2 regions of the Desulfosporosinus sp. FKA genome follow, and region 1 is predicted to be linked to the other one. Evidence: riboswitches for the same ligand, from Rfam matches in the RefSeq annotation. Region 1 holds a riboswitch; the other holds the start of a gene.
What was found. A riboswitch is a leader RNA that binds a small molecule or an ion and turns the genes downstream of it on or off. The one in region 1 is predicted to bind lysine.
Positions count from the first base shown of each region.

Region 2: another riboswitch for lysine. It lies ahead of lysA (diaminopimelate decarboxylase); the one in region 1 lies ahead of B5771_RS23255 (amino acid permease).

Region 1 covers NZ_NAHZ01000034.1:427,289-431,722, forward strand. The annotation lists gene B5771_RS23240 (hypothetical protein) at 1-203, opposite strand, end outside; gene B5771_RS23245 (DUF1657 domain-containing protein) at 452-661, opposite strand; gene B5771_RS23250 (DoxX family protein) at 1,063-1,590, shown strand; gene B5771_RS24455 (hypothetical protein) at 1,719-1,859, opposite strand; lysine riboswitch at 2,272-2,447, shown strand; gene B5771_RS23255 (amino acid permease) at 2,548-3,948, shown strand; gene B5771_RS23260 (multidrug effflux MFS transporter) at 3,968-4,434, opposite strand, start outside.
Region 2 covers NZ_NAHZ01000026.1:46,818-51,251, forward strand. The annotation lists gene B5771_RS09085 (hypothetical protein) at 1-48, shown strand, start outside; gene lysA (diaminopimelate decarboxylase) at 558-1,892, opposite strand; lysine riboswitch at 2,004-2,194, opposite strand; gene B5771_RS09100 (acyl-CoA dehydratase activase) at 2,301-3,323, opposite strand; gene B5771_RS09105 (acyl-CoA dehydratase activase-related protein) at 3,310-4,434, opposite strand, start outside; gene B5771_RS09110 (acyl-CoA dehydratase activase-related protein) at 4,403-4,434, opposite strand, start outside.

The DNA.
Region 1 (4,434 bases):
ACTGGGATTCTAACTACAGATTGAATGCCATCGATTGGATTTCCAACATTGGAAAACAATCGAGCATTTGTTAGAAACAGCACACCATCAATAATTCCGCCATAATTTCCAACCCATTCGCTCGAATCGGTTCCGACAATGACTCTTGCACCTATGGGAAGTGTATCAAACAAAACTGCCAAATTAGGTCTAAAACCACCCATAACTCATAATCTCCTTTCCATTTCGACTGGTAAATCCAGTCTTTATAAGACAATTCTCAGGCGGAGATCAAGAAATTTCGAGATTAAGAGTTTTGGGACTAAGGACTTTTTCTATTGTTTCTTTTCAGGATATAGTATGAATCTTGTCCCCAAAAGGTGACCTCATTATTCTATTTGAAGCTCAAAAATAATAAGCCGCTCAAATTAATGCGGCTTATATCTTTGTGACCCTGTAATTAAGTCTATTTTTAACTTAAGGGCTTGTTCATGCTGTTGTTCTGAGTTACATAGGCTAAACGCCCTCTAAGTTGTGTAACATGACGCTGCATATCACTCGACATCTCCTTAAACATTTGTTTAGCCGACTCATCCAAAGTTGAGGTGGAGAAGGTTTCGTAGGTTCCTAGTGCCGATTGTGCCGCAGCTACAGCCTTTTCTAAATCTGCTTGAACAGTCATAGGTTAATCCCTCCTAGTCATTTAAAGCTATTATGTGCAGTTGTTCCTTTATTTACTCAAACAATCATGGGCAAAATTCTTTATTAAAACCTTTACTTGGTTTAGATTTAAACGATATCAAAATGCAAAATTGCGCATTTTGTTTTAAATTCATTAAATATTTTAGAGGTTTATAATTCAACAGCAAAACAATTAACATCTTATTTGTGAAATTTATTTCTTATTAATTTTAAACACTTTTAAAACCACCACTTCACTAATATAGTTTAGTCAAATCTAACTAATATCCAACTGTATAATTTTGTTTTTTTTACAATAATTAATGCATTGATTGAGTTTTTATTTCATGTTAGTATAATTAAGTTAACTTTTAAAGTTTTAAATAAGGAGGCCTTCATAAAATGAACTCATACTTTGATACTGTTAAAAACGAAATGCGCGATTGGAAAAAGGCTGTTTTTGTTATTATCTTCACAGTTGCTCGAATTATTTATGGTTTTGCTTGGGTTCAAGCTGGTTGGGAAAAAGCCACTTCAGGCTGGCTTAACTTTGCCGGAGGCCATGCAAAGGGGCTTATAGCGGGAATGGCTGCCAACATGCTGCCGCCTAAAGCTCATGGTTTTGATCCTCTTTATATTAATAAATTATGGGCATGGGTTGCAGTTCACATCTTTAATGGCATGCCTGGTGTAACTGATTTCTTAGTCCCTCTCTGTGAAATAGCCGTTGGTATTGGGATGATCATCGGCTTCAGGCTCTTATGGGTTGCACTTCTTGGACTCTTTCTCAATGTACAGTTTATTACCGCTGGTTCCGGTAACAACTTCGGCTATATTTGGACAAATATTATTGTCATGAATTTTGCCAAATATTTTGAGTTAATTGGTTTAAGCGGATATCTCAAGTCTAAAAAAGGGCAAAGATTCTAAAATAAGCAATGGCAAAAGGGATCATCAAAAACTTTAAATAGTTTCTGATGATCCCTACTTTTTCAGTCTTCATAATACAATGTTCCTGGCAATTTTCCTTTTCATTAAAGGGAAGATATCAAGGAATTTTAAACCAACTGATCTAGCCACTGAAAATATTCATTCTCTAATTGACCAAGCGTATACTCATTTCTCGCATCTCTGAGTTGTTTATTAAGGCTGCATTTATCCGCATCGCGAAGCAAAACGATTCTCATAGGTGCATCCACAAGTACTCCCCCTTATTGCATATTTAGGATTAACATATCAGCCGTAATCCAAAGGAAAACACGAGTAGTATCCATACCGCTGCAAAATCTCCTTAATCTACAGGCTGCTGTAAATATTAAGTAATGAATCAAGACTCCAACACAAATGCTATTATATTCCAAATGCGGAACAGAATCAATTTAATCCCTTAAAAATTTTAGTTGTTCTCATTTTTTTTCATCACTTGTTTTCTAAAACTACTTTCTAGATCTCTGTTTCAACATGAGGGTCGAGTCCAAGTGAACTCGTTCAGCTAAATCGACAAGATAAAATCCATAAACTTACAGTTCAAATGAGCAGAATGCTCATTGACAAGAGGGCTTATCCCGGTTACGATACTTAAGGATCAATTTTAATTCCATAGAACCATAATTTCAGGGTAGAGGCGCGGTCCTCAAGAGTAAAGTCATTTTTAATTTGGGCAATATTATGGCTTGAAAGGGAGTATCGCCGAAGTGTGTGAGATAATTCCCAAAAACTCACATGCTGGTTATGTATTTGAAAGGAACATAACTGTCACAAGCGTCTTGTGGAGAGCTACCTCCTTCGGAGATATACCTTCTAAACAGGGTAAGCCCTTACGCAGCACATAGATCGCTTCGAGGGCTTACTTTTATTTTGCCTTAAGAAAAAGTATGGAGGATTAATATGAGTGACAAAAAGCTAGGGTTTTGGTTATTAACCGCACTTGTTACCGGAAACATGGTTGGATCGGCAATATTTATGCTTCCACAATCTCTTTCCAACGTCGGTTCCCCTGCAGGTGTGTTGCTTGCCTGGCTATTCACCGGCCTCGGTGTTTTAATGCTGGCCCATGTATATGGCCAGCTGTCAGATTTTAAGTCTGAATTAATCGGCGGTCCGCCCAGTTATACACGAGAATTATTTGGCAGCAAAAGCAAGCTGGGACAAATCATGGGATTCGAAATCTCATGGGGATATTGGACCTCAAACTCACCTGGAAATGCTGCAATTCTTATTACACTTGTTGGTTATCTAACGTATTTCCTGCCTGTTTTACAATCTAAAACAATTCTCTTTTCCCTGGGCAGCTTTAATATTCAGACAGGTAATTTTCTCTCTTTTGTTATTGCTTCGGCGGTACTTTGGTTTGTTCATTATCTTATGTTTAAAGGAACCTATGCTGCCAGCAAAATTAACTTTTTTGCTACTGTGACTAAAATCCTAGGATTTATCTTTTTTATAATAATTGCTCTTTCCATCTTCGATGTTACGTATCTCCATCCGTTTATTGCAGAAAAGACGCTTAAATCAGGTGAAACAATCGGACTTTTTCAGCAAATGAATCAAGGAGCTATTCTTACACTCTGGGCCTTCGTCGGTGTTGAATCCGCAGTATGGCTATCCGGACGTGCCAAAAAGCAACAAGACGTTAAATGGGCAACACTTACAGGTTTGGTAATTGCCCTAGCTATTTACCTTCTCATTACATTTTTAGCAATGGGGGCATTGCCCGCTAAAGAATTGATGGTTGCCGACAAACCTTTAGTTGACGTTCTTACGAGAATTATTGGGCCAAAGGGTTCTTTGATTATGGCGGCTCTCGGAGTTCTTTCCATGCTCGGTGCAACAGTTGGTTGGATCTTACTAAGTGTTGAGGTCCCATACCAATCCGCTCGCCTTAATCTCTTCCCTCACTGGTTCGTTAAAGAAAACAAAAATGGGGCACCCTACCGTGCTGCCTGGATAACAAACGGTCTTACTCAATTATTCCTGCTGTCAATGATTTCGGATACTATTGCCAATGCATTTAATGAAATGATTGTTATTGCCACCCTTGCAAATTTAGTTCCTTACCTTTTCTCCGGCATTTATTCTCTGGTAGTCGTTTTAAAAGGAGAGAACTACGAAAAGATTAATCTCTGGAAACGTTTACTGGATGGAACAATGGCTTTGGGAGCCTCTCTTTATTCTTTCTGGGTTTTGAAATCAGGCTTAAGTGATTTAAAAACTTTAGCCCTTGGCATGTTGCTCATCGTATCTGGATTAATTCTTGTCCCCTTGCTGCCGAAGCAGTTGAGCGCCTAAGAAGCGATAACCCTGCTTCTTAATCGGCTGTTGCTTGCTTTAAATATGGCCTGCTGGAAAGATATAGCCAAACTGCCCCGCATATCAATCCCAAAATAATATTCAAAACTCCAATAACAGCAATTTGATTATTCGAGCTCAGAGAAACGATGCCCATGCCAACACTTCCCATAACCGTGGCAAAGGAACCCATAAGTGATGAGACGGAGCCTGTGTCTCCCTGTTGCTGTTCTAACATCAAAAATGCGCTCGGCGGACGCATTGCACTTCCGGAAACAGTAGAGAGCACCAAAGTAACTGCAAACAGCAGTGGTGAATAGCTGCCAACGAGACTGATAAGTAACCCACTTATGATTGTTAGAGCAAAACAAGTGTTGATAATTGTAGTACGCTTATAATAGTTTGATAAACGGATATAAATGAGTGGGCCAAACAGCATCCCCAAGGCATTAAAAGCAAAGTAGTAACTATAAACCTGACTGCTTA
Region 2 (4,434 bases), on a different contig from region 1:
CATCATTTTGAAGACCAAAATCTTACCCCTTCGCAATCCCAAGAGTGAATAAAAGAGGGGTGTGACACTTCATGTCACACCCCAGCATACCTGATTAAAAACAATCACAACGGGTGAATTTATCGGAAAGGGGGAACAGAATTGAACCCTGGCAACGCCCGTATCTATGGACCTGTAACAAGGGCCCCCTTACTCTTTCATCAAAACAATCTCATCTTAAATCGTAACCACTATTTGGGTCAACAAAATTATTCACCTTATTCCATCAACACCCAACCCGCTTTCCCCCTTCCAACATCTTCACCCTCTTACTATCAATCTTATCCTTACAGGCCTCCTATATTAGGAAGCATACCGCCATTACCTTTAGGCTATCCCCCTGTTCTAATTCCTGACAACATTTACTCAAGGGGCGTTTCTCCCAACGGTCTGACCCTAATTTTAATTGCCATTCTTATTTTAGTTGCCCTTGATTTAACTCTAGTCCGACCTCAAAAGAGATATTAATAAATAAGGACCCGGATACGAATTAACGTACACGGATCCTTTCTTCAATCCTAGCGGCTGGCTATAGGCAAGTGGGTTAAACGTTCAGGGAGAACATCATTTCTCAACAAATCACTATATGTTTCACGTTTTACAATCACATCACCCTTGCCGCCTTCAACTAAAACAACAGCAGGGCGGACAAGGCGATTGTAATTGGAAGACATCGAGTAATTATAAGCTCCGGTACAAGATACCGCTAATAGGTCACCTGATTCAACTTTGGGCAGATTAATATCCCAAATTAACATATCGCCGGATTCACAACACTTCCCTGTGATTGAAACCTCCTCAGCAGTCTCTTCACCGGCACGATTAGCCAAGACAGCTTCATAGCGTGCCTGATAGAGAGCGGGACGCGGGTTATCAGCCATGCCCCCGTCAACAGCAACATATTTACGTATTCCGGGAATTTCTTTAATTGACCCAACCGTATAGAGGGTAGTACCCGCCGTTCCGACAATAGAACGTCCGGGTTCAATGATAATTTTAGGAGTTGGAAATTGATAATTTTGACAGGCATTTTCAAGAGCATTTTGCACGGTTTTGGCATAGTCCTCAATCCGGGCAGGTTCATCACCTGAAGCGTAGTAAATTCCAAATCCTCCGCCTAAGTTTAACTCCTCTAACAGGTATCCCGTCCGTTTGTGAATATCTGCCATATACTGAATCATTATGTGAACTTCGTGACTAAAGGACTCCAATTCAAATATTTGCGACCCAATATGAGCATGGATTCCTTTGACAACAAGGTTCGAAGAGGATAATGCCAAATCCAAAGCTCGATCAGCGGTTCCGTTCACAAGGGTGAAGCCAAACTTGGAGTCGATTTGTCCTGTCTGAATGTATTCATGGGTATGGGCTTCAATGCCAGGGGTCACGCGCAGAAGTATGCTGACCGATTCATGCATTTCTTCAGCCAATCCGTTGAGAAGACTCATTTCATAAAAATTATCGACAACAATACGTCCAACGCCGGCCTTAATAGCCATTGCCAATTCCTCTGCCGATTTGTTATTACCATGAAAGTAGATACGCTCGGCAGGGAATTTCGCCTGCAGAGCAGTATGCAGTTCTCCGCCTGAGACAACGTCCAGGCCTAATCCCTCTTGGTTGACGATTCGACACATAGCCAGAGTGGAAAACGCTTTAGAAGCATATATCACCTCGGCATTTTTCATCCCTTGGATAAAGGATAAATAATATTGTCTGCATATTTCCCTAATATGGGCCTCATCCATAATATAAAGAGGTGTGCCAAATTCCTGTGCCAATGAAACGGTGTCACACCCACCAATTTCCAAATGTCCCTGTTCATTAACTCGTTGTGTACCGTGCAGCCTCATATTCTCTTCCTCCTATTACTTTTCCTTCTCTAGTAAATAAAATACAAACGGCAACAGAAGGAGGTCCTCTGTTGCCGTACGACTGCACGTAAACATTGACCCTCTTCTCCTGTTGGGAGTAGTTCTCCATACGATAGTTTTAATAAAACTATCGTATGACAGTCCCACAGTTGTTGACTATAGGACCAGCAACAAAAATTACGCTGCTTTTTGTGCTTCGGCGAAATCCCCTTTTCTATGGTCTCATCAGTTGCCGCAACCTTCTCCATAGTACTTATGTCATTCGCGCCTCTACCACACCTCCAAAGAGATGAGGCATATGAAATTTTTTTTAGTATACCAAACTTCTAATGGAAGGTCAAAATATTTTTCTGGGAATTTTTCCAGAAATATTCCGATTCTTTTCTTTTATGCTCCTTGTTGCTCACCTTCTTGTGATTTGCCCTTGTAGGTACCCTTGCCAACGGCGTTGGCCCATTTTCCGCAGCGATCTCCCCATCGTGCCAAGATTGATCCTTCTTGCAGAATCTCAACAACTTCACAGCGATTGGCACAACCGGAACATTCAAAACTTCGAGCATTAAACTGGATATCACCCAATTGTAACCCTCGGAACCTTGTCCGTAATTCTGATTGCCTTCCTACCTTTTCCTGAGCCAAATAAGCAGCACCCAGAGCGCCCATCACACCAAAATGTTCAGGAACTATAATAGGTTGGCCAAGCTCCTCTTCAAAGGCTTTGCGAATACCAGGATTGGCAGCCACACCCCCTTGGAAGAAAATTGGGCCTCGTATATCCTTGTTCTTGCCAACATTATTTAAATAATTGCGAACCATCGCTTGGCAGAGTCCGGCCAAAATATCCGGCAGTGCATGTCCCAGCTGCTGTTTGTGAATCATATCTGATTCTGCAAAGACTGAACACCTTCCAGCAATTTTGACGGGACTTGCGGCTTCAAGGGCTAGATGGCCAAACTCCTCAATGGGTATACCAAGTCTGGCTGCTTGCTGATCAAGAAATGATCCGGTTCCTGCAGCACAGACCGTATTCATGGCAAAATCAGAAACAACCCCATCACGAAGGATAATAATTTTAGAATCTTGACCTCCGATTTCCAGAATCGTCTGAACTGAAGGATTAACTCTGGAAGCGGCTACAGCGTGAGCAGTAATTTCATTTTTAATGACATCCGCGCCTAATAACGTTGCCGCTAGCTGACGAGCGCTGCCAGTTGTCCCTACCCCGATTATTTTGGCAGATTTTCCAATCTTTGACCTCAAAACTTTAATTCCTTCCTGAATCGTTTGCATAGGCCGTCCTTGAGTTCGCAGATATAGAGTTAAAGCCACTTCATTTTTTTCACTGAGTAACACTAAATTTGTGCTGACCGATCCTACATCAGCGCCTAAATAATAGTTATTGTTCCCCAACAAGCGACACACCCTCCCTAGAAGTTTCTGAAATGCCTTTGAGGCTGGGTCTTTCCAATAAATCCACAAAGGCCTCCAAACGTGTTTGTATTCCAGCGTGCCCAGTATGCTCGTCAACGATAAGCGTCATAATGGGGACTTGATAGGTTTCTTGGACTCTTGGCAATACGCTGGCTGCCACGATCTCAGGCATACATGAAAGAGGAAAAATCTGAATAATCCCGTCAAAACCTTCCCTCGCGAATTTTACTGCAGCTCCGACAGTCTCTTGCCCATGCCCTCCAACAAAATGAGACAAAAAAGGTTTGGCATGACTTGGATAGGAACGAATTGAACGGTAACCAGGAGCAAGTCCTTGAAAAATATGATTTCCTACCCACCCTGAAAGATAAATTGAACGATCTACTTCTACTCCCAGACGTCCTAATTCTTCCTCTATCCCCACGGAGGTAAAGGGATCTAAAATCGTGTATATTTCTCCGATAATTCCAATACGCAATGGCTTATGAAACCTATCAGCATTCTTAATACCAGTCATTTGATGATCACGCAAACTTTGGCGTATTGAACATACCGAATCTCGAATCCCTTTAACGGTCATAGCCTGAGCCAAGCGTTTTTTACCTTCCTCATAAAGCCTTTCCGTTTCGTGAGAATCAGACAGCCTTGGTCTAGCGGCATGGATCATATCCTCAACTTGATCCAGAGCAACACATTTAAGGTAAGCAAAGCGCAGGGCTTTAAGGATTGAAGCCCAAGAATTTTTCTTGCCGGCTAAATAGCGAATTCGCTGCGCCAGTCCCCTTAGACTGCCATCCGGCGGCTCTAGGGTCACGACATCAAAATGATAACCTGCTTCTCTGAGGATTTGCCGTTCAATCTCTCCATAATAGCCAAAGCGGCAGGGACCAATTCCCCCTGTTATAACAATTGTATCAGCACCATCTCGAACCGCTTCAATATAATTGCCCAGATTTAATTTCAAAGGCAAACAGGCAGCTTCGGGGGCTAATTTTGAGCCTAAGGTTAACGTCTGTTTGCTGTTCTGAGGAGGGACAACAACCTCAATGTTTAGAGATTCAAAGAGTGTTTGAATGACTATCCAAGCATT